4 regions of the Pyruvatibacter mobilis genome follow, and region 1 is predicted to be linked to each of the others. Evidence: predicted binding sites of a transcription regulator. Region 1 holds the regulator's gene; each other region holds the start of a gene.

Region 1 (5,922 bases):
GGGTGGTGGATTTCGGCCTTGTCGCCAATCTGGCGGCCCTGCCGCTTGTGGGGTTCATCGTCATGCCCGCCGCGCTGGTGGCCTTCATCCTGATGCCGCTCGGGCTTGAGGCCCTGCCCCTGTGGGTGGCGGGGCAGGGCATCCATGCAATCCTATGGGTCGCCCATCAGGTGGCCTCCTGGCCGGGGGCGGTGTCGCTGCTGCCCGCCATGCCCCAGACGACCCTGGCAGCCATGGCGCTTGGTGGCCTCTGGATGGTGATCTGGGCTGGGCGGCTCAGATGGGCCGGGGTGCTGGGCCCGATGATCGGCATTGTCCTTGCGGTGACGGCGCCGGTGCCGGTGATGCTGGTCGAGCGGGAGGCAAAGCTCGTGGGGCTGCGCCTGCCGGACGGCACGCTCACCCTCAGCAGCAGCCGGTCCGGCAGCTTCAGCGGCGAGGTGTGGCTGCGGCGGGACGCGGACCGGCGTGATGTGGGCGAGGCAGCGGGCGCATTCAGCTGTGACGGACAGGGCTGTGTGCGTGACCATCCGCTGCTGGGCACGGTGAGCCTGGCGCGCAACTGGCAGGCCGCGATGGAAGACTGTCAGCAGGCGGATATTCTGGTGACACCGCTCTACATGCCGCGGCGATGCGCGGCCCCTCTCATCATCGACAGAGGCGTGCTGTCGCGCCGGGGGGCACAGGCGCTTTACCTGGAGGAGGGCGGACACGGGGACGGGGGCCAGCGCCTGCGCCTGCGCGTCATCGCCGCCTGCGATCTTATCGGCGACCGGCCCTGGTCGCACTGTGCACCGCGCAAGTCCTGGGACCCCGGGCCATACTTCCGCCGGAAAGGCGGGTGAGCCTTGTCATCCGCGTGGACCCGCAGGGGAGAAGACCCATGGCACTGTTTTCCTGGTTTCGCCGCCGCACGCCGCCGCCGCCCCAACTGACAGGCGATCCGGCCCACGACATGACGCAGGTGCTGCTGCGCATCGAGGCGCATCTCAGCGACCTCTCGGACCGCTCCCGCCAGCTCGAAAAACTGGACCGGCGCCTGCAGGGAATCGAGACAGCGCTCAGGCAGATCTAGACCGCGTCCCGCCGCCATTGCCGGAGGGATAAGACCACACACTGTCATTCCGCGACGTGATCGCGGAATCCAGGGAGGCTCACTCCGGCCGTGCAGAGGGGCTCTGGGCCCCGCGATCAGGTCGCGGGGTGACGCTTGGGGAAAGACCAAAGAGCAGGCGCGAGCGCTGTGCCCACGTCGGAAGCGAGTGGGCCCTCCGGTCAAGCCGGAGGGATGCGGGTGGGGGCGTGGGGAACGGCTGTGCCTGCGGGGTTAGTAGCGCCGCATGAGGCCCACGAGTTTGCCCTGAACCTTGACCCGTTCGGACGGGAAGATGCGGGTTTCATAGGCCGGGTTGGCGGCTTCGAGTGCGATGGTGTCGCCCTTGCGGCGCAGGCGCTTCAGGGTGGCTTCCTGCTGGTCGATCAGCGCGACGACGATCTCGCCGGAGCCGGCGGTGTCGCAGCGCTGGATGACCACGATGTCGCCGTCGAAGATGCCGGCGTCGATCATCGAATCGCCCTTCACCTCGAGCGCGTAATGCTCACCGGAGCCGAGCAGGCTGGAAGGCACGCCCACATGGTTGCTGTCATCCTGCAGCGCCTCGATGGGCGTACCGGCAGCGATGCGGCCCACCAGCGGCAGGCTCAGGGCGTCGCCCCCTTCAGGCACGGAGGTGTGATTGTCCGGCACGCGGGCGGGTTCGGACAGGCTGCCCTGGATCACGCTGGGCGAGAAACCGCGCTTGGCGGGTGCGCCCCTGCCCTGAGGTGCCGCGGATTCAGGCAGCTTCACCACTTCAAGCGCCCGTGCCCGGTGCGGCATGCGGCGGATGAAGCCGCGCTCCTCAAGCGCCGTGATCAGCCGGTGGATGCCGGACTTGGACCGCAAATCCAGCGCCTCCTTCATTTCATCGAAGGAGGGGGACACGCCGGTCTCCCGGATACGCTCGTGGATAAAGGTCAAAAGCTCGTGCTGCTTGCGCGTCAGCATGCCTCAATGTCTCCCGCAATCCCCGCCGGATGCCAAAGCGGCTGCTGACGCAGCCTGCCCGGCGGGCCTGTGATGCGACCGGGCAGCGGACTGCCCGGCATATGCCCCGGCTGCCCGCCCGCATGCGGCGCTGCCGGAAGGTTGCGGTTTCGTTCGCAAGTTGATGCAAATCAGAACAAAACCAAAACCCTGCAAATGTTCTAGTTTGGTTCTCAAAACCCGTCAAGCGCTAAAGGCAGGACGCGGAACAGGCAAATGAGATGGCGCGGGGAAGGCCGGGTATCAGCCGGCGTCGCGGGTGAAGTCGCCGGACTTGCCGCCGGACTTGCTCAGCAGGCGGACATCCGAAATGACCATCGTCTTGTCGATGGCCTTGAGCATGTCATAGAGCGTGAGACAAGCGACGCTGGCGGCCGTCAGCGCCTCCATCTCGACGCCGGTCTGCCCGGTCGTCCGCACGGTCGCCGTCACGTTGACCGCGTGGTGCTCCGGGTCCGGATCGAAATCCACCGCTGCCTTGCTGACGGGCAGGGGATGGCACAGGGGGATGAGGTCGCTGGTGCGCTTGGCAGCCATGATGCCGGCGATGCGCGCGGTGGCAATGACATCGCCCTTGGGCGCGGTGCCGTCCACCAGCGCGGCGAAGGCCGCGGCCGACATGGCGATACGCCCGCCGGCCACGGCCTCCCGCTTGGTGACGGCCTTTTCCGAGACATCGACCATGGCCGCGTTGCCGCGGGCGTCGAGATGGGTCAGGCCGTCTTTTGTCATCCGGGAGATGCTCCTGGCGTCAGATGTCCCGCCGCATGACGCAGCGATGGGTGAGGCCGACTTCCGCTTCGTGGTTGGCCACGAGAATAAGAGCCGGTGTCAGCTCGGTTTCCGCGAGGATACGAAATCCCGCCGTCTCGTAAAACGGCGCATTCCACGGGACATTGGTGAAGGTGGACAGGGTGACGGCCTCAAGCCCGCGCGCCTTTGCTTCGGCGGCCACCGTCTCCACCAGCGCCCGGCCAAGCCCCTTGCCGCCGTGATCCGGGTCCATGCCCAGCTCATAGAGGTGAAGCGCGTTGTCGAGCACACCGCAGATCGCAAAGCCCACCGGCACGTCACCGGGACCGGCCATCACGAAGGCGAGGCCGAGCCGGACATGGGCACGATAGGCATCTGTGGAATGGGGGGGATGATCCGTGACCGCGGGGTGCGGGCTGTCGCCGAACAGCACAGCGGCGCGGTCTTCAAGATCAGGAAGGAGCCCGGCCTCGTCCATGCGGGCCTGGCGGATGGTGTAACCGTCGGGGAGAGAAACTGATGCTATGGATCTTATCCTTTCTTCAGGGGCGCCCGGTAAGAAGGGCGCGTGTGGCTGCGGCAACATCCTGCTGCCGCATCAGACTTTCGCCGACCAGATAGGCACGCACGCCTGACCCGGCAAGGCGGAGAATATCATCATGGTCGGCGATACCGCTCTCGCCGACAATCAACCTGTCGTTACCGATGCGCGGTGCCAGCTCCTCGGTGGTGGCAAGCGTCGTCTCGAAGGTGCGCAGATTGCGGTTGTTGATGCCGATCATTCGGCAATCCAGCTTGAGCGCGCGGGTCAGCTCGTCGCCGTCATGCACCTCAACGAGCGCATCCATCCCGAAATCACGCGCAGCGGCCGCAAGGTCCGCGGCTTCCGCGTCCGTCGTGCTGGCCATGATGATGAGGATGCAATCGGCCCCCATGGCACGCGCCTCGGCCACCTGATAGGGCTCGAACAGGAAGTCCTTGCGCAGGACCGGCAGCGAACACGCCTCGCGCGCGGCAATGAGATAATCCGTGCAGCCCTGAAAGGACGGCGTGTCGGTGAGGACCGACAGGCAGGCTGCACCGCCCTCTTCATAGGCGCGGGCATGGGCCGGCGGGTCGAAATCAGCCCGGATCAGCCCCTTGGACGGGCTTGCCTTCTTGATCTCGGCAATCAGTCCGTAGCCGGACGACATCTTGTTCTCCAGCGCTGCCGCAAACGGGCGCACGGGCGGGGCGTCGGCGGCGCGACGCTCCATCTCCGCCTGCGGCACGGCCTGACGTGCGGCTTCGATTTCCTCGCGCTTGTAGGCGGCGATGCGGGTGAGAATGTCGGTCATGTGACTTGCCCTGAAATCAGCTCTGGTTGCTGGCGGTCACCAGCGCGTCAAGCGCAGCCCGCGCCTTGCCGCCGTCAATGGCGGCTTCAGCCTGCCGGGCACCGGCCTGCAGCGTGTCCGCATGGCCTGCCACCTTAAGGGCGGCGGCTGCGTTCAGCACCACGATATCGCGATAGGCGCCCTTCTTGCCGTCAAGCAGGGCGGACAGCGCTGCTGCATTAACACCGGCGTCCCCACCCACAAGGTCAGCCGCCGCGGCGCGCGCAAGGCCCGCATCTTCCGGCACCACCTCGTAATTGCGCACGACACCGTCAGCCAGCTCGCTGACATAGGTGGTGCCGGTCGTCGTCATCTCGTCGAGCCCGTCGTCCCCATGCACCACCATGGCATGGGTCGCGCCGAGATTTTGCAGCACATGCGCCAGCGGCTCGCACAGGGCGCGGTCATAGACGCCGATGAGCTGGCGCCTGGTGCCGGCGGGGTTGGAGAGCGGGCCGAGCACGTTGAAGATCGTCCGCGTACCAAGTTCCGTCCGTACCGGACCCACATGCTTCATCGCCGCATGGTGCTGCGGGGCAAACATGAACCCGACGCCTGCGGTGTCGATGCAGCGGGCGATGGCATCCGGCTCAAGCTCGAGCCTGACACCGAGCGCGCGCAGCACATCCGCCGAGCCGGACTTGGAGGTGAGCGCCTTGTTGCCATGCTTGGCGACCTTGACGCCCGCGCCCGCCGCCACGAAGGCGACGGCGGTGGAAATATTGTAGGTGCCGGACGCATCGCCGCCCGTGCCGCAGGTGTCGATCGCATCGGCCGGGGCGGGCACATGCAGCGCCATCTCGCGCATGACACTGGCAGCGCCCGTGATCTCGTCCACCGTCTCGCCGCGCACACGCAGGGCCATCAGAAAGGCTCCGATCTGCGCCGGGGACGCCTCGCCCGACATGATGATCTCGAAGGCGGTCTTGGCGTGGCCCGCGTCAAGCGCGTTGCCGGCGCCCACATGGGCCAGGATGGTCTTGAAGTCGCTCATGCGGTTTTCCGTTCAGGCTGGCCTGGTCAGGCCGGTTCTTTGGTCCGCGCGGCGTTGAAGTCCGCGGCCATGTCGAGGAAGTTCTTCAACAGCGCGTGGCCGTGCTCGGACGCGATGCTCTCCGGGTGGAACTGCACGCCATGCACCGGATGCGTCTTGTGCTGCAGCCCCATGATAATGCCGTCATCGGTCCGGGCGGTGACTTCCAGGCTGTCGGGCAGGGTGGCCGGGTCCACCACCAGCGAGTGATAGCGGGTCGCCTCGAAATCCTTGTTGAGGCCCTTGAACACGCCCTTGCCGTCATGATGGACGGTGCTCATCTTGCCGTGCATCAGCGTCGGCGCGCGCACCACGTCGCCGCCATAGATCTGGCCGATGGTCTGATGGCCGAGGCACACGCCCATGATCGGCACCTCGCCCGCGGCCTTCTCCACCAGTTCAAGACAGATGCCGGCCTTGTCCGGATCGCACGGGCCCGGCGACAGCACGATGGCATCCGGCTTCATCGCCAGTGCCTCGTCGGCGGTGATCTTGTCATTGCGCACGACCTTCACCTCCGCCCCAAGCTCGCCGAGGAAATGGACGAGGTTGTAGGTGAAGCTGTCGTAATTATCGATGAGCAGCAGCATGGCGGCGCTCCAGAGAAGGACGGGACGTGCGGAGGCAACATATAGGGGCCTCCATGGCCGCGACGCAAGGAAACCCGCAGCTCT
Region 2 (5,922 bases), 650 kb from region 1:
GTTGCGTGCCGTCCGCCATGTCGTGAACTGCGCCGCGCATGGCGTTGAGGGTCACAGTTTGGCCTGTCAGTGCGCGGGCGGCGGTCACGCCGAGGGCGACGACTACGCGCGGGCGCACCAGCTCCAGCTCTTTTGCCAGCCACCATTGGCAATGGGCCACTTCGCCCGCATCGGGCGAGCGGTGCAGCCGCCGCCTGCCGCGCAGCTCGAACTTGAAGTGCTTCACCGCATTGGTGACGAAAGCGCGGTCCCGCAGGATGCCTGTCTCGCGCAGCACGTCATTCAGCACATCGCCCGCCGGTCCCACAAAGGGTTTGCCGGCGATGTCCTCATGGTCGCCGGGCTGTTCGCCCACCAGCATCAGCGGCGCATCCCCCGGCCCCGCGCCGGGCACGGCCTGGGTCGCGCCGCAATGAAGCGGGCAGCGGGTGCAGCTGCGGCCCGCCGCTGCAAGGTCGTCGAGCGAGCGGATCGGCGCGTCCGCTGCGCGGCTGCCTGCCTCATGGTCGCGGCGGACACGGGTCGAGCGGGCGGGGGCGCGGGGCGCTGTGTCCTGCATTGCCTGGTGGCGCTTTTGCGCGTCGGCGATCAGCGGGTCGATCAGCTGCGCCTCGGGCAGGTTCTTCCAATATTTCTTCGGCATCTCCGCCGTCATCGCCTTCACCATCAGCCGGGCGGGGTTGAAGGTGCTGGCAAAATAGGTGCGCCACAGATCTTCCGCCGGGTCACCGTCGGGCGCCTGGCTGCGCGGCACGCCGGGGGTGAAGGACAGGGTTTCGCCATCCCAATGGGCGCAGCGCTCGGGCGTCAGGATCGACCAGCTCTGGCCCGCAAAGCGGCGCATGAAGAAGGGGGCCGTGGCATCGACAATGTGATGGTCCGGCTCGAACCAGGCGACGAAATGCGGGCGGTCATCCGCACCCTGATCGGGTGTCACCTCGCGGAACCGCACGAAGGCTTTCATCTTGTGCGCGTCGCGGGAGACGGCCTTGGCCATCAGATGCGCCCGGTGCATGTCGTCATCGCCGGCGTCCGACAAAAGCTGCGGCTCTTCGCGCAGGCGGCGGAACAGGCGGTAGGCGAGGGTGAAGCGGTCATCCGCGCTGTGGCAGATCAGCTTCTGCGCCAGCGACACAAACGCCCCCGGCACGGTGCGCGCGGCGTTGCCTGTGGGCAGCTCCTGGTAGGGGCGCGCTGCGGGCAACAGAAAGTCCGGCTGCGGATCACCCTCGCAGCGCCATTGCACGCAGCCGGGCTGCACATGGTTGGCGTCCAGCCTGCGGGCGGCGCTGCGCCAGCCGGTGAAGTCGGCGTCATGAGCAAGGGTGACGGCATATGTGACGGGCATCATGGCGCGTCGAACAGCTCCATTTGCTTGGGCGGGCGCAGGCTTGCCTCCAGCCCTGCCGCATCCAGCATCTGTGTCGGCCGCCAGTCAGCAGCGACAAGGAAGGGCAGAGCGCGTTTCAGGGCGCGGGTCATCTTGCTGAGGTCATCCAGCCGCAGGCTGCGGTGGCGGCGGGTTTTCAGGATGGCCTTCACCGCCGTTGTGCCGATACCGGGGATGCGCAGCAGCATCTCGCGGTCGGCCTTGTTGACGTCCACCGGAAACACATGCCGGTTGCGCAGGGCCCAAGCGAGCTTGGGGTCGATATCGAGATCGAGCATGCCGCCGGTGGTCGCCGCCTCAATCTCCGGCATCTCGAAGCCGTAAAACCGGTGCAGCCAGTCCGCCTGATAGAGCCGGTGCTCGCGTTTAAGCGGCGGGGCCTTGAGCGGCAGCACGGCGGAGGGGGCGGGGATGGGGCTGAAGGCCGAGTAATAGACCCGCCGCAGCCCGTAGCCCGCATAGAGGGTGGCGCTGGTGGTCAGGATCTCCGCGTCGCTTGCCGCGTCAGCCCCCACGATCATCTGGGTGGATTGCCCGCCGGGCGCAAAGCGCGGTGGCTTGGCGCGGCGCAGGGTCCTGTCGCGCCTGGCGTCCTTGGCGTCTTCGATGCGGCTGCGCACATGGCCCATGGCGGTGCGGATCGTGGTCTCGTCCTTTTCCGGTGCCAGCTGCTTCAGCCCGGCGCGGGTCGGCAGTTCCACATTGATCGACAGTCGGTCGGCCAGCCGCCCCGCTTCGCTCATCAGCTCCGGCGAACATTCGGGGATGGTCTTGAGGTGCACATAGCCGGAAAAGCGGTGCTCGGTGCGCAGCAGCCGCACCGCTTCCAGCATCAGTTCCATCGTGTAATCCGAGGTGCGGATGATGCCGGACGACAGGAACAGCCCTTCGATGTAGTTGCGGCGGTAAAACGCCATTGTCAGGTCCGCCACCTCCGCAGGGGTGAAGGCGGCCCGCTCCACATTGCTCGACACCCGGTTGATGCAATAGGCGCAGTCATAGATGCACGCATTGGTCAGCAGGATCTTCAGCAGCGAAATGCACCGGCCGTCCGGCGCATAGGCGTGACAAATACCCATGCCCTCGGTGGAGCCGATGCCCTTGTCCTTCAGCGCGTTGCGGTTGCCGGCACCGGATGACGCGCAGGAGGCGTCATATTTCGCAGCGTCGGCGAGGATGGCGAGACGGTCCTGGAGGGATTTTTGCGGCATGGCCCCGGGCATTGAGAACGGACGGACAGGAACGGTTTGTTCCTGTTATGTTCTATGGCGGGGCGACCGAAGGTCAAGGCTGATCGGGCAAGCCGGGCAAAGAAAAAGGGGAGGCTGCTACCGCCGGTCCGGGTCGGTGGCTTCCGGCACCAGGATCGCGCCCGCGGGGACGCTTTCGGTCGGGGCCAGCTTTTCGTTGTAGCGGTAGACGGTCGAGCAATAGGGGCAGATCGTTTCCGTGTCGCCGCCCATGTCCAGATAGACATGCGGGTGGTCGTGCGGCGCGCTGGCGCCCGTGCAGTAGAATTCCTTCACGCCGACCTCGATCACCGCGACCGCGTCGTCATTCCTGAATTTCGGCACCACTGCTCCGGCCATGGGTTCGCCTGTCCTCTAGAACTGAATCACCGCGCCGGCCAATGCGGCGCGCCGGGCCTTTCTAGCCCTTCGATGCGGCCAGCCGCAAGCGTGCGCTTCAGCGCGCGGGCGCGCCGGGGCCCTCGGTAAAGAACGTGACCAGAAGCGGGTTGGCGTCGGCGTGGCGCTTGTAATTGAGGCCGTGGTCGGCCCCCTCCAGCACGTGGACAGTCGCGGCGGGCACGGTTTCCTCCAGCCGCGCGGCGCTTGATACCTGGACGGTGGGGTCATCGGCGCCGAACAGGGCAGTCACCGGCAGGCCGGTTTCCGCCAGCCGTGCGAAGGTGTCCTCGCGGCCGGTCAGCTTCATGTGGCGCATGGTGGAGAGCAGGGCGTGGAAATAGCCGCGATACTGCATCTGCTCTGCCACGTCGCCCGCCAGGCGGTTTTCCGGCTCCAGGCCCTCTTCCTGGTATTGCGGGTCACCCAGCAGGATGCTTTCGCCCGCCACGCGCCAGATGAGGTCGCCGATCAGCGGCGTGCGCACCAGCCGGGCAGCGGTGCTGTCGGTGCCGGCCACGTCGAAGCCCGCGGGCACGAACAGGAACACGCCGGACACCCGTTCCGGGTGCCGGGCGGCGAATTCCGCGACGATCGGCCCGCCCATCGACAGGCCCACGAGCCCCACCGGCGCGGTCAGCCCCTCGGCGTCCATCAGCTCCAGCAGCGCCCGGTCATAGAAATCCGTGTCATAGGGCCCCATCGGCCGGTCCGACCAGCCGCGCCCGAAATGATCAAAGCGGATCACCCGCAGACCCGCTTCCGTCAGCGCCGCCACATTCTGTTCGAAGATGAAATTGGGCGTGGAGAAGCCGTGAACCATCACCACCACCGGCCCGTCAGCCGGGCCGTCGCGGCGCACATGCAGCCTGCCGGCGCTCACCTGCACCAGGTCGCCGGGTGCCTTGGCGCGGGCGGCCTCGTCCATCGGCTTGCGTGCCATGCCGGCCGCCACATAGGCCAGTGCCGCCGCAGCCAGAAGAATGCCGAGACCGATGACGATCCATTTCATGATCCAACCCCCCGATGGCGCGGTGCGGATGCCCGCGCTTTTTGTTTGTTCGTTAGTCTGTGTGTCAGGGCCGTGTGACCCCCCGCGTCGCCCCATGGGGGTAGCCGTGTCCCGCGTCCCTGTCCAGCGCCTGAAAAGGTCTAGCCCCCCGCTTCGATCCCCAGGGCCCGCGCCAGCCAGTAAAGCGGCCACAGCAGGGACTTTGCCGCAGCGAGCGCCAGCGATACACCCCAGCGCCAGCTGTCCCAGGCCAGCGCGGCGTGACCGCCTGCAGCCACCACATCCTCCCACACCAGCGCCATCACGCTGCCCGCAAAGCCGACGCCGTAGAGGGCACGCAGGGGCCGCAGGCGCGGCAGGCGCAGGGCAGGGGCGGCCGGTTCAGCTGTCTGTGCTCTCGCCCGGCCCGCATAGATGCGCCGCGGCGAGGGCGGGGTGGCGCCTGCGCTGAACAGGCATTTTTCCACCAGCGCCCGGCTGATGCTGACTGACAGGTCGGCGGAGGGCACGGCCCGGCCGTGGGGATGGCTTGACGGCGCAAACGCACTGGCAAAGCGGATGTCGCGGTTCTGCTGGCGTGCCGCCGTGCGCGTGTCCTGCGCCAGCGCCATGAAGCCCGGGCCCGCGCCCATTACCATCAGGATGCCGATATTCCGGTCACGGAGCTGTGCCGTGCCGTCCAGCGCCATGCGCAGGGTCACGTCGCCGGGCTGGGTTGTCAGCCTCGCGCTGGTGCCGCCCACGCGCTTGAGCCAGGCTGCGCGGGTGCCGGTGTCGTCCAGGAGCGTGTCAGACGTGTTATCCGTGTGCGGATCGCTGGAGGCATAGACGGTGAGGCGGGCAAGATCCCAGCCGCGTTCGGCTGCCAGCCGTTCCGCGAGCGCCTGCGGGTTGACGGATGCGTAGCCGGGGCCGAAGGCATGGGCGAGGCTGGCGCGCAGATTGTCGGCATGGCACAGCACCGCTACCCGCGCCGGAGAACCGGTGCCCGTGCCGGTCCCGCCGCCGTCCTCCCGGTCAGGTGCGGTCGTGCCGGTGCCGCCGGGCGCCTCTGTCTGCGTGGTCATGGATCCCCGTTCCCCCGATCGTCCCGCACCGCTGATGCGGATCATGGCTCCGCACCTGCTGCCTCCCGGTGCCTGCGTTCATCTCCACCGCTGTCACCAGCCGCCCCCCGGTGGTGTGTGACGTCGCTTATGTGAAATGACCGCCGGACATGTGGCCGGACAGGTGCAGTGTGCGGCGTCGCTGTGTCTGCTGCAACGCACAAATCACCGGTTTTTTGACCCTGCGTGAGACGCTTTGCCTTCTCTGCCAATATCTTTGTGCGTATCATCGGCAAGAATAACAACGTGAGTGCGACCGCTTCATCACAGGAAGCGCGTTTAATCAGCCATCACAAAAAGGGGCCGGAGGCCCGGCGCATGCAGCCGGGGCATTCGCGCGCCACAGGGGACGTGACCCAGGGAGGTATTGGGCCGCATGGAGAGTCGTATTGCGCCGGACACGACCGGCGCTTCCGGACAGAGTGATCAGCCGCGCCTCGGCAACTGGACCAAGACAGCCTTCGCTCTTCCCGCCGCGCCGATCGCCGCCATGGGGCTTCCCATTGTGGTCTATCTGCCGCCGTTCTACGCCAATGAAATGGGTCTCGGCCTGGCGCTGGTGGGCTACATCTTCATGATCACCCGGTTTTGGGACGTGTTCACCGATCCCGTCCTCGGCGTGCTTTCCGACAAGTACAAGACCCGGTGGGGCAGGCGGCGGCACTGGATCGTGCTGTCCGTGCCCATCATGCTGGTGTCGGTCTGGATGGTGTTCATGCCGGAGGCGCCGGTCAGCGGCGGCTACCTGCTGATCTGGATGGTCATCCTTTACATTGGCTGGACGCT
Region 3 (5,922 bases), 1.3 Mb from region 1:
CGGCGCCTCGGACATGCCTGATCTGGTGCTTGATCCCTACCGCGCCCATCTGGCCCGCATCGCCGAAGACGTGGCGGCCCGTGCTGCAGCCCTTGCCGGCCCCGATGCCCAGTCCGCGGATCCCGCCCGCCGCGAGGCCGGCATCACCCGCGCCCGTGCCCAGGCCCTGGCCGACGTCATCGCCGGTGACTTCGGCTATGACGGCGACCGGGTGACCTATGACGACATGGCCAATGCCAATCTGGTGCGCGTCATCGACCGCAAGCGCGGCCTGCCGGTCGCCCTCGGGCTCATCTACATTCACGCCGGCCGCGCCAATGGCTGGGCTGTCTCCGGCGTCAACTTCCCCGGCCATTTCCTCGTCCGCCTCAACGGCATGGTGCAGGGCGGCCCGCCGCCGGTGATGATCGATCCGTTCTCCGGCGGCCAGGTGCTCGACGAGGACGAAGTGGTCGGCCTCCTCGCCCGCGTGCGCGGCCTTGATGAGGACAGCGACGGCTCCCCCAGCCAGGCTGACCTTGATCAGGCCCTGGCGCCGGTCACCGCCCGTGCGGTTCTGTTACGGCTGCAGAACAATATCTACACCCGCGCCCTGCAGGCCCGCGATACCGCCCGCGCCCACGCGATCCTCGCCCGCATGACCGCCATTGCCCCGCGCGACGCGTCCCTGTGGCTTGAGCGGGGCCGCCTCGACGGCGAGCTGGGCAACCTCATGTCTGCCCGCCAGGCCTTTGCCCGCGCTGCCGAACTGGCTCTCGCCGATGGCCGCAGTCATATTGTCCGCGAGGCCCGGGCCGCCTCCGACAGCCTCCGCATGCGCCTCCACTAGGCTGCAGCCTTGTGTGCCGGTCTAACGGCCTGCCTGCGCCGGATGTGCCCGCGCGTGCCTGGCACTTTGCCCATTGACCTTGCCGGACCCCGCACCGACATTCCGCCGGAACCGGACACACCGATACCAAGACGTGAAAGAGGCGGACAATGGCGCTCAAGATTGCAATCCAGATGGACCCGGTCGCGGCCATCGACATCAAGGGCGATTCCACCTTCCGCCTGGCACTTGAAGCACAGGCCCGCGGCCATGCGCTCTGCTACTACCTGCCGCGCGACCTTTCCCTCAGCAATGGCGAGGTGCTGGCCCGCACCCGCAGCCTTGAGGTGCGCGACGCGGAGGGCGATCATTTCACTGAAGGCAACGAGGTTGTCACAAACCTGCGTGACGTGGACGTGGTGCTGATGCGCCAGGATCCGCCCTTCGACATGAGCTACATCACCGCCACCCACATCCTCGATCACATCCACCCCCACACCCTGGTGGTCAATGATCCGTCCCATGTGCGCAACGCGCCTGAAAAGCTGTTCGTCACCGAGTTCGACGGCGTCATGCCGCCGACGCTGATCTCCTCCAGCGAGCAGGACATCCGCGCCTTCCGCGCCGAGCACAAGGACATCATCCTCAAGCCGCTTTACGGCAATGGCGGCGCCGGCGTCTTCCGCGTCCGCCCGGATGACGAAAACCTCGCATCCCTGCTCGAGATGTTCACCCAGATGTACCGCGAGCCGCTGATCGCCCAGGCCTATCTCCCGGACGTCCGCGCCGGCGACAAGCGCATCATCCTGGTCGACGGCGAGATCGCCGGAGCCATCAACCGCGTCCCGGCCGAGGGCGAAAGCCGCTCCAACATGCATGTGGGTGGCCGCCCGGAAGCAACCCGGTTGACAGACCGGGAGCGCGAAATCTGCGCCATCATCGGCCCGGAACTTAAAAAGCGCGGCCTCATCTTCGTCGGCATCGACGTCATCGGCGACTACCTCACCGAAATCAACGTCACCTCGCCGACCGGCCTGCGGGAGATCGAGCGGTTCGACGGCACCAATATCGCCGCCATGATCTGGGATGTGATCGAAGCCAAGCGCGCGTCCTGACCCGCTCGGGGCAACAGCGCCTGCCCGCCGGTCTGGCACTCTCCGGCCCTGGTGAGTGATAGTTCACCTGTCCCCAGAAAAAGAACGTGCGTTCATTTAATGTTCTTGCTATGGTCTCAAGTGTTAAGGCGGATTGGGGATAATTGTGCTCAGTTGTCAATTTGACGCAAGCGGGCGGAACATTTGTAGGCCAAAGCTGAAGCCTGTGCGTCGCCCGGCAATTTGCGTTTCGAGCACCCGCAGACTTTCCGTCAACTGATAATCGGCCATTCGGCGCAAGTCCGGATGGTCCGGCGTGATGGGGGTGGGCATGGTTGCACGCGTCAACACGGTTGCGTTCGAAGGTGTCGAGGCACGCGATGTCAGCGTGCAGGTCCAGCTTTCCCCTGGCGTTCCGGCTTTTGCCGTCGTCGGCCTGGGTGACAAGGCAGTTGCTGAAAGCCGCGAACGCGTCCGGTCCGCGCTGACTGCCATCGGTCTCGCCCTGCCGCCCAAGCGCATCACCGTCAATCTCGCCCCCGCCGACCTGCCCAAGGAAGGCAGCCATTACGATCTTCCCATCGCCCTGGCCCTGATGACCGCCCTGGGCGTTCTGCCCCAGGATGCGATGGACGGTTTCTGTGTATTGGGCGAACTGGGTCTTGATGGCTCGATCGCCCCGGTCACCGGCACCCTGCCCGCAGCCATCGCCGCCAATGGCGCAGATCGCGGGCTCATCTGCCCCGAAGCCTGCGGGCCCGAGGCCGCCTGGGCGGGGGAGATGCAGATCATCGCCGCCCGCTCGCTCCTTGAGGTGGTGAACCACGTCAAGGGCACCCAGACCCTGCCGGCCCCGCGCCCGGCCCCCCGCGCAGCGGGCGGCACCATCCCCGATATGGCCGACATCAAGGGCCAGGAAACCGCCAAGCGGGCGCTGGAGATCGCTGCCGCCGGCGGCCACAACCTCCTCTTTGTCGGCCCGCCGGGGGCAGGCAAATCCATGTTGGCAAGCAGGTTGCCGGGCATTCTGCCGCCCATGTCGACCCGCGAAATGCTGGATGTCGCCATGGTTGCGTCCATCGCCGGCACGCTGGAAGGCGGTGCCCTGAGCCCTGCCCGGCCGTTCCGCGCGCCGCATCATTCGGCCTCCATGGCAGCCCTGGTCGGCGGCGGCATCAAGGCCAAACCCGGCGAGATCTCCCTGGCCCACAACGGTGTGTTGTTTCTCGATGAACTGCCTGAGTTCGCGCGCCCCGTGCTTGATGCCCTGCGTCAGCCGCTTGAGACCGGCCAGGCGGTGATCGCCCGCGCCAACCACCATGTCAGCTACCCGGCCCGCGTCCAGCTTGTCGCTGCAATGAATCCGTGCCGCTGCGGCTATGCCACCGAGCCCGGCCTGGCCTGCGGCCGCCTGCCCCGCTGCGCTCAGGATTATCAGACCCGCGTCTCCGGCCCGCTGATGGACCGCATCGACATCCAGCTCGACGTCCCCCCGGTCTCCGCCGCTGATCTGCGTCACGGGGTGCCCGGTGAGCCGTCTGCCGCCATCGCCGCCCGCGTCGCCGCCGCCCGTACCCGTCAGGAAGCGCGCTACACATCCCTCGCCGACGGCAGCACTCTGCCCCGCACCAATGCCGAAGCGGACGGCCAGCTTCTCGACCAGGTGGTGCAGCTCGACACTGAAGGCCACGACCTGATGGATCAGGCCGCCGAGCGCCTGCGCCTGTCGGCCCGCGGTTTTGTCCGCGTCCTGCGCGTCGCCCGCACCATCGCCGATCTCGAGGCCAGTGACCGCGTCACCCGCGCCCACCTTGCAGAAGCCCTGAGCTTCCGCCGCGCCCCGGCCACCGCCCACGCGGCAGCCTGACGGCGGTCTCAAATCGCGGCCAATTTCGTTCCGGTCCGGCAACAACCACAGCGGAGTGGGCGCAGCACCCGCCGATCCGCATTCCGGTTAACGTGATCTTCAGCCACACGGGGCAGGGTAGGCCCATCGGCATCTGCCCGAAGGGGCCGGTGTCCGGTCACCTGCGCTGCAGCCGTCCCCCGTACCGGAGACCCGTGCCCCATGGCTCCCGCCTTCCTGTCCGCCATTCGCGCTGCGAGCGCCACGGCCTTGCGCCGCCTCGCCGATGGTCTGGCGCGTGACGGCGGCGAGGCGGCCCCGGTCCATGCGGAGCTTGATCGCCTGCGTGGGCTGATCGACGGCCAGGCCGACATCATCTTCCGCCGCGACGTCGCCGGACGTCTCACCTTCGTCAACGATGTCTTCTGCCAGACCTTCGGCACCTCGCAGGAGGAGGCCCTGGGCCGGCCCTTCCGCCCGGAAGTGGATCTCACCGCCGGGGAGGGTCTTGTCGGCAAGCCGCCATCTGCGTCCCTTGGCGCTGCCCCCGGCCAGCCGCTCATCATCCGTACCGATCAGCGTCTGCGCACCCAGCTGGGCTGGCGCTGGATCAGCTGGGAGGAATCTCCCATTCGCGGGGCCGATGGCCGCCTGCATGAAATCCAGTGCGCCGGCCGCGACATCACCGAGCGCAAGGACGCCGAGCGCGAACTGGCCCGCGCCCGCGACGAGGCAGAGCAGGCCAACCAGGCCAAATCCGCCTTCCTCGCCACCATCAGCCACGAAATCCGCACGCCGATGAACGGCATCATCGGCATTTCGGCCCTCTTGGCCGAAACCGATCTGACGCCGGAACAGGCCAATTACGTCCAGGCCGTCCGCCGCTCCGGCCATGCGCTGCTGCGGCTCATCGACGACATTCTGGATTTCTCCAAGATCGAGGCCGGTCGCCTCGAGCTGGAAGACCAGCCCTTCTCTCTGGAAGACATGGCCCAGGGCCTGGCCGAGTTGCTCGCCCCCCGCGCCGTCCAGCGCGGCATTTCCCTGGCCGTCGTGGTGGACCCGTCCCTGCCGGAACAGGTTCTGGGAGACCAGGGCCGCCTGCACCAGGTCTTTGCCAATCTGGTTGGCAACGCCATCAAGTTCACCGACAAGGGCGGCGTCACCCTGCGCCTTCTCCGCGCTCATGCTGAGCAAGACGGCCAGCACGTTACCTCCGATGAACGAAATGCGACCGTAACGCTGGAAGCCCGCATCGAAGACACCGGCATCGGCATGGGCGAAGACGATCAGCGCATTGTTTTCGAGGAATTCCAGCAGGCCCGCGCCCGCGCCGCCCAGAAACGCGGCGGCACCGGCCTCGGTCTCGCCATCTCCCGCAAGCTCATTTCCGCCATGGGCGGCACCATCGCGCTGGAAAGTGACGTGGGGAAGGGCACCGTCTTCACCCTCACCGTGCCCTTGCCGGTCACGTCTGACGTGCCCCTCGGCGACGCGGCCTCCCTCGCAGACACCCACGCCCTTGTCGCGCTGGAGCCGGTGGATGCCGAAGCACTGGCCGCCACGGTCCGCCTTCATGGGGGCAGGGCCCACGTGCCCGAAAGCGCGGCGACAGCCTTCGACGGCTTCACCTTCCACGGCACCCCGGCACTCATCGCCTATGCGGATGATTTGACCGCGCCCATGGTGATGGAGATCCGTCACCGCTATCCGGGCATCCGCATCCTCGCGGCCGCAGCCGCCGACAACCGCCAGCAGGCCCGCGATGCCTCTGGCCGCGAGCAGGCCCCTGCCGATGCCTACATCCTGCTTCCGTTCCGCCGTCATTCCGCCGTCGCGGCCCTCATCGGCGGTGAGGAAGCCTTCGCTGAGCCGTCCCAGGGTATGTCCGCGGCACCATCGGCTCTTTCGTCCCCTGCGCCGGATACCGCGTCGCCGACGGCCCCCGCACCCGCAGGCGGGCGCGTGCTCCTGGCCGAGGACAATGACGTCAACGCCCTTCTGACCGTCAGCGTGCTCGAGCGCGACGGCCACGAAGTGGTGCGCGTGCACAATGGCCGCGAAGCGGTTGAGGCACTGGAGACCCAGGCCCGCTTCGATCTGGTGCTGATGGACATGCACATGCCGGAAATGGACGGCATCGAAGCCACCCGGGAATTACGCGGCAACGGCCA
Region 4 (5,922 bases), 740 kb from region 1:
CCGTCGAGTTCATCGACCTGCCGGGGGAGGAGATCCCGCTGGATGCCAATTCGGTGGATACGGTGCTGCTCACCTATACGCTGTGCACCATCCCTGACGGCATCAAGGCGCTGGAAGGCATGGCCCGGGTGCTGAAGCCGGGCGGCAAGCTCATCTTCTGCGAGCATGGCAAGGCCCCGGACATGGGCGTGGCGCGCTGGCAGGACCGCATCAACCCCATGTGGAAGAAGATCGCCGGCGGCTGCAATCTCAATCGTCCGATCCCGGACATGCTGGCCGAGGGTGGGTTCCGGATCGAGGGGATGGAGCAGATGTATCTGCCGTCCACGCCGAAATTCGCCGGGTATAATTACTGGGGCCAGGCGGTGCAGGGCTAAGGTTTTTGATCGACACTGTGCGGGAGCATGTCCGTGCCTCCCATGGGCCCTCCGGTCACGCCGGAGGGACAGCGGATTTATTCAGGTATTCATCCCCCTCCGCTCTCCCTCCGGCTTGACCGGAGGGTCTATCTGACTGGCGGCACGGGAGGTGGTGGAGGCTCACCCCCTCACCCTCCCACATGCTTGCGCATGCGGGCCCCTCCCTCTCCCGCGAGGGGAGAGGGGTTTTGGGGGCTGCGCGTATCCATCCCCCTCCGCTTTCCCTCCGGCTTGACCGGAGGGTCTATGTGACTGGTGGTATGGGAGGTGGCTGAGAGCTGCTAAGCCGTCCGCCCGTCTACACGCCAGGGCGGGAAGCGGCGGTTGGGGCTTTCCTGCAGGAAGCAGATGCGGTTGCCGTCCGGGTCGGACAGATAGGCTTCCCGCCACAGCCATGACTGGTCTTCGGGCTGGGAGTCGAAAGTGATGCCGCGGGCCTCCGCGTCCTTCACGGCTGTGTCCACATCCGCAAACTCGAAATAGACCACCGTGGTGGCGCCGGAGATCGTGTCTGCCTGGTGCACGGAGAAGGTGTCGCCCGCTGGCATCTCGAAGCGTGCGTAATGTCCATCCTCGACGATCAGCGTCATGCCAAGGCGGGTGTAGAACTCAATCGCGCGGGGAATGTCGGTGGCACCGACCGTGACCTGGTTGAGCTTCATGACAGGGTCTCCTGTGTGTCCCAATAGCTTTCCATGATGGCGCGGGCCCAGTCGGGTTCCTTGAGTGGGCCGCGGGGGAGGAAGCCGTGCATGACGGGCTTGAGGTCGAGGACCGGGGTGCCGTCGATGGCATCCAGGCCCGTCAGGTGGAGGGTGCGGCCGTCCACCCGGTCGATGCGGGCGATGGTGGCGCCGAGGCGGTTGGGGCGGCCCTTGCCGCGCTGGGCGAAGATGCCGACGCGGGGCCAGTCGGTGTTGCCGCGCGGGTGGCGGGCCTTGCCTTCCACTTCCCCGTCCGGGACCTGATGGAACAGGTAGATCACTTCCACATGGCTGAAGGCGTCAAGGCCCATCAGCGCTTCGGCATCGAAGCGGTCGTCCAGGGTGATTGAGGCGGGGACGCTGTCCCAGTCATCATCGATGGGCTCGGTGCGGGTGGCGGTGACGCGGCCGATGGGGGTGATGGAAAACCGCTCGGTGTCTGCCATTTCTGTCTCCTCATGCTGGCGGCAATCTAGCAGAGGGGCGGGGCGGCTGAGGGGGCTCTATCTGCGCAAAGATGATTCTTCATTTGACTCCTGACAGGCGGGAAAATAGAACAAAACAGGAACTATCTAGGAATATAAGCATATTCCGGGTGTGAAACAGGCCCGAAAAGGGTGAGGAAAGCAGCGGGTGTGATGGCGGACAGGGCGGCAAAACAGGAGGTGCTGAGCGCGCTTAGGCGCGATCTCTCACGTCTTGAGTCGCCTCAGGAGGTGCGGCCGGCCCTGTCCCTCGGCGAGGCGGCGCTGGACCGGCGTCTGACAGGAGGCCGCGGGCTGATCCTGGGCGGGCTGCACGAGATTGTCGGCACGGCCTATCCGGATATGGGGGCGGTGTCGGGCTTTGCGGCGGCGCTGGGGGCGCGGCTCACAGCGCAGGGGTCACCGCCCGCAAAACCCGCGCTTGTGTGGGTGGTGCAGGGCACCGGCAGCCATGATCTGGGCCTGCTCTACGGGCCCGGCCTGCGGATGCTGGGGCTTGATCCGCGCCAACTGGTGCTGGTGCGCGTGCGGGATGACCGCGAGGCGCTGTGGGTGACGGAGGAAGCCCTGAAGACGCCTGACCTTGCGGGCGTGGTGACGGAGCTGGGCGGGGGCAGGGCCTATGACCTCAAGGCCTCGCGGCGGCTGCAGCTGGCGGCGGAGAAGTTCGGGCGGCCGGCACTGCTTCTGGCGGGGCATGCGGCGGGGGCGGCGTCGGCGCCGTCCGCGGCGCTGACGCGGTTCCGGATTTCATCGGCGGCAAGTGCCGCCAATCCCCTGACACCGACCGCCCCCGGACGGCTTCGGTTCTCGGTTCATCTCGACCGGGTGCGCGGCGGTGCGCCCTGTCATTTCCTGATGGAGTGGATGCATGAGACGCATCGTTTCGCTGTGGCTGCCAGGCTTTCCCGTGGAGCGGATGCAGCGCCACGCCGACAGGGCGCAGGCGGAGCTGCAGCGGCTGCGCGGCCGGAGGCCCCGGCGCGCGCCCGGCCTGCAAAAAAACTCGCCGTCTGATGCGGCAGAAGGCGGGCGGCAGGCGCCCTTTGCGCTGATCGACGCGGTGAAGGGCGGGCTGCGGATTGCGGCCACCAACGGAACGGCGGCGGCGGCGGGCATCCGCCCGGGCCAGCGGCTGGCGGATGCGCGCGCCCTGGTGCCGGCGCTCGAGGTACAGGACCGGGACAGCGCGGGAGATGCCCGGCGGCTGACGCGGCTGGCGGAATGGGCGACGCGCTACACGCCCTGGACGCGGGCCGAAGAGGTGCCGGTGGGCGCGCATGAGGGCTGCGGGCTGCTTTTGGATATTTCCGGCTGCGCACATCTGTTCGGCGGCGAGCAGGCGCTGCTGGAAGATGTGCTGGGCCGCATGGCGGGCATGGGCCATGACGCGCGGGCGGCGGTGGCGGATACGGTGGGGGCTGCCTGGGCGGTTGCGCGCTACGGGCAGGAGCGTCTGCGCATCGTCAAGCCGGGGGCTGTGCGTGAGGCGGTGGTGCCGCTGCCGCTTGCGGCTCTGCGTATCTCGCAGGAGATGGCGGATGATCTGGGGCGGCTGGGGCTTGTGAGCATCGGTGACGTGCTGGCACGGCCGCGGGCACCGCTGGTGGCGCGGTTTGGTGCGTTTTTGGGCCAGCGGCTGGACCAGGCGGTTGGCGGGCGCGGGGAGCCGGTGGCCCCTGATGCTGTCCGGGTGCTGGCGCGGGCGCGGCTGTTGTTCGGCGATCCGCTGATCGCGCTTGATGGCATCGTGGCGGCGATCACGCTGGCGGCGCGGGATCTGTCAGCGGAGCTTGTGCGCCGCCAGCAGGGAGCGCGGCGGTTGCGGCTGCAGCTCTACCGGGTGGATGGGCAGCGCTTTGTGTTTGATGCGGGCGCGTCATCGCCTTTGCAGGATGCCGACCGGATCGCGGCGCTGTTTGCGGAAAAGCTGGTGCCGGCGGGCGGGCTGTCGGGGGCGGATATCGATGTGGGCTATGGCGTCGAAGGCGTGGTGCTGGAAGCCTGCGCCGTTGACAGCGTTGCCCAGCGGCAGACGGATCTGACGCAGGAACAGACGGATGGTTCGAGCCTGGAAGAGCTGATCGACCGGCTGTCGAACCGGCTGGGGGCCGGGCGCGTCGTGCAACTGACGGCGCGGGCGAGCCATCTGCCGGAGCGGGCGCAGGGCAGCGTGCCTGCGGTGTCGGCCCGCGACATGACGGTGGAGGACGGTGTGCCGCCGCTGGTGATGTATGGCGACGCGCCGCTGCGGCCGATCCGCATGCTGACGCCGCCCGAACCCGTGGAAGTGGTGGCGGAGGTGCCGGAGGGCCCGCCGCGGCAGTTCCGCTGGCGGCGGATGCTGCATGCGGTGGCGAAGGCGGAGGGGCCGGAGCGGCTGGCGCCGGAATGGTGGCTGGCGGCGGATCGCGGCAGCGTCACGCGGGATTATTACCGGGTGGAGGACGAGGCGGGGCGGCGCTTCTGGATCTATCGCGACGGGCTTTATGAGCGCGAGACAACGGCGCCGCGCTGGTTCATGCACGGGGTGTTTGCGTGATGGGTGTTTGCGTGATGAGTGGTCGTGCGCGCGGGCAGGAGGGCGGGCTGTCAGGCGCTCCTGCGGGTGCCTTCATGTTCCTGCTGCAGGACCTCGGCATTGCGCTCGGTCACCTTCTTGAGGATGGCCTTGACGCGCAGATGGCCGAACACTTCAAGCGACAGGGGAATGGAGGCCGCAGCCATGGCCGCGGCACGGTCCGTATCCAGATTATCGGCAAGCCGGTCATAGAAGGTGGTGACGTCGAACTCGGCCAGCGCTTCGGCCAGGGCCTGGTACTGCTTGAGATAGGGGGTGCCGTAGCCCTTGCGGGGGTCGAAGCCGAGAGACTGGACCCGCGCCCAGGTGGAGAGGAGGGCGGCGTCCTGCGCGCTGACCGTCCGCCGTCCGCCGGGGCCCTCATTGAGGGTGATGATGCCTTCAGCCGCGATCTCGCCGATCTCCTCCAGGGTCATGCCGCTTTCGTCGGCGATCTTTTCCACATCGACCGGGGTGCGGTTGGCTTCGGCCCCCAGCCGGTCGGCGAGCATGATTTCCAGGCCGAACAGGCCGGGCACCATGTCCGGGTCGCGGTCGCCGGCTTCCTCGATCAGGCGGCGGATGACGCCGAGCGGCAGGAAGCGCTCGCGCTGCAGGGTGCGGATGAGGTTGAGGCGGTGGAGGTGGCTTTCATTGTAGATCGCCACATTGGTCTTGGGGCGTTCGGGCTCCGGCAGCAGGCCTTCGCGGATGTAGTAGCGGATGGTCTCGCGCCCGATGCCGCTGCGGTCCTCGAGTTCCTTCATCTTCATGGCGGCCCACTCCCTGATCCCGACCGGTTGTTGGTGTCTCCCGCGATGCCGGGCGGCATCCGCCACGGGGGCGGTGCGCGCGGGACGCTGCGTGCGGGGCGGTGTTCCCGAGCACGGGGCGTGGAGACCTGCTCATCTTTGCGGAGCAATACTCCGCAGTTTTCGCCGGTGCTGCGCAAAAGGTCAAGCCGGGCGGGGCGGGAGGCCGTGGCGGCACCGGTGACGGGGGAGGCCGCATGACGCGTTTTGCGGAGCTGGGGGTGACCAGCAATTTCAGTTTTCTGCGCAGCGGCAGCCATCCGGACGAGCTGGTGCACCAGGCCGCCGCTTTGGGGCATGAGGCGGTGGGGATTGCCGACCGCAACACGCTGGCGGGGGTTGTGCGGGCGCATATGGCGGCCAAGGAAGCGGGCATCCAGCTGGTGGTGGGGGCGCGGCTCGTGACGCAGGACGGGTTTGAGCTTCTGTGCTTCCCGCGTGACCGGGCGGCCTATGGGCGGCTGTCGAAACTGTTGACCCTGGGCAACCGGCGCGCGCCGAAGGGGGAGTGTCATCTGAGCCTTGCGGATATTGCCGGCGCGCAGGACGGGCAGGTGCTGGTGGTGATGCCGCCGGCTCAGGTGGATGCGGCCTTCGAGGCGCGGCTGCGGGAGGCGATGGCGCTTCTGGACATCCCCTATCTGGCGGCGGGCTTTCTCTATGGCGCGGATGACCGGGCGCGGTTGACGCGGCTTGCAGCCCTTGCCGAAGGGCTGGGCCTGCGGCTGATGGCAAGCAATGACGTGCACTACCACGCGCCCCAGCGCCGCGCTTTGCAGGATGTGGTGACGGCGATCCGCGAGCATGTGCGGGTGGAAGACGCAGGCGCGCTGCTGGCTGCCAATGCGGAGCGGCATCTGAAACCGCCGGAAGAGATGGCGCGGCTGTTTGCCGCCTGGCCGGACGCGATTACGGCGACGGTGGATCTTGCGAAATCCATTT

Evidence for each region. Region 1 encodes LexA, which represses DNA repair genes until DNA is damaged. Its sites were predicted from a motif close to TGTTCNNNNTGTGTTCNG; they were not measured.
Region 2: a site for LexA is predicted at 2,639-2,656, ahead of HG718_RS04285 (putative DNA modification/repair radical SAM protein). Genes of this name have one in related genera too.
Region 3: a site for LexA is predicted at 2,013-2,030, ahead of HG718_RS13290 (YifB family Mg chelatase-like AAA ATPase). Genes of this name have one in related genera too.
Region 4: a site for LexA is predicted at 1,676-1,693, ahead of HG718_RS15720 (ImuA family protein). Genes of this name have one in related genera too.

What each region holds. Positions count from the first base shown of each region.
Region 1 is NZ_CP051630.1:1,572,237-1,578,158, reverse strand. It holds gene HG718_RS07515 (ComEC/Rec2 family competence protein) at 1-845, shown strand, start outside; gene HG718_RS07510 (hypothetical protein) at 884-1,075, shown strand; gene lexA (transcriptional repressor LexA) at 1,328-2,047, opposite strand; gene moaC (cyclic pyranopterin monophosphate synthase MoaC) at 2,330-2,818, opposite strand; gene HG718_RS07495 (GNAT family N-acetyltransferase) at 2,838-3,317, opposite strand; gene trpC (indole-3-glycerol phosphate synthase TrpC) at 3,382-4,176, opposite strand; gene trpD (anthranilate phosphoribosyltransferase) at 4,193-5,209, opposite strand; gene HG718_RS07480 (anthranilate synthase component II) at 5,236-5,838, opposite strand.
Region 2 is NZ_CP051630.1:923,968-929,889, forward strand. It holds gene HG718_RS04280 (UdgX family uracil-DNA binding protein) at 1-1,351, opposite strand, end outside; gene HG718_RS04285 (putative DNA modification/repair radical SAM protein) at 1,348-2,601, opposite strand; gene HG718_RS04290 (zinc-finger domain-containing protein) at 2,719-2,979, opposite strand; gene HG718_RS04295 (alpha/beta fold hydrolase) at 3,077-4,030, opposite strand; gene HG718_RS04300 (hypothetical protein) at 4,171-5,097, opposite strand; gene HG718_RS04305 (MFS transporter) at 5,513-5,922, shown strand, end outside.
Region 3 is NZ_CP051630.1:2,865,932-2,871,853, reverse strand. It holds gene HG718_RS13300 (SirB1 family protein) at 1-829, shown strand, start outside; gene gshB (glutathione synthase) at 979-1,923, shown strand; gene HG718_RS13290 (YifB family Mg chelatase-like AAA ATPase) at 2,234-3,769, shown strand; gene HG718_RS13285 (PAS domain-containing hybrid sensor histidine kinase/response regulator) at 3,971-5,922, shown strand, end outside.
Region 4 is NZ_CP051630.1:832,843-838,764, forward strand. It holds gene HG718_RS03840 (class I SAM-dependent methyltransferase) at 1-377, shown strand, start outside; gene HG718_RS03845 (VOC family protein) at 701-1,081, opposite strand; gene HG718_RS03850 (SAM-dependent methyltransferase) at 1,078-1,569, opposite strand; gene HG718_RS15720 (ImuA family protein) at 1,762-2,625, shown strand; gene HG718_RS03855 (DUF6504 family protein) at 2,528-4,150, shown strand; gene HG718_RS03860 (MerR family transcriptional regulator) at 4,201-4,941, opposite strand; gene HG718_RS03865 (error-prone DNA polymerase) at 5,178-5,922, shown strand, end outside.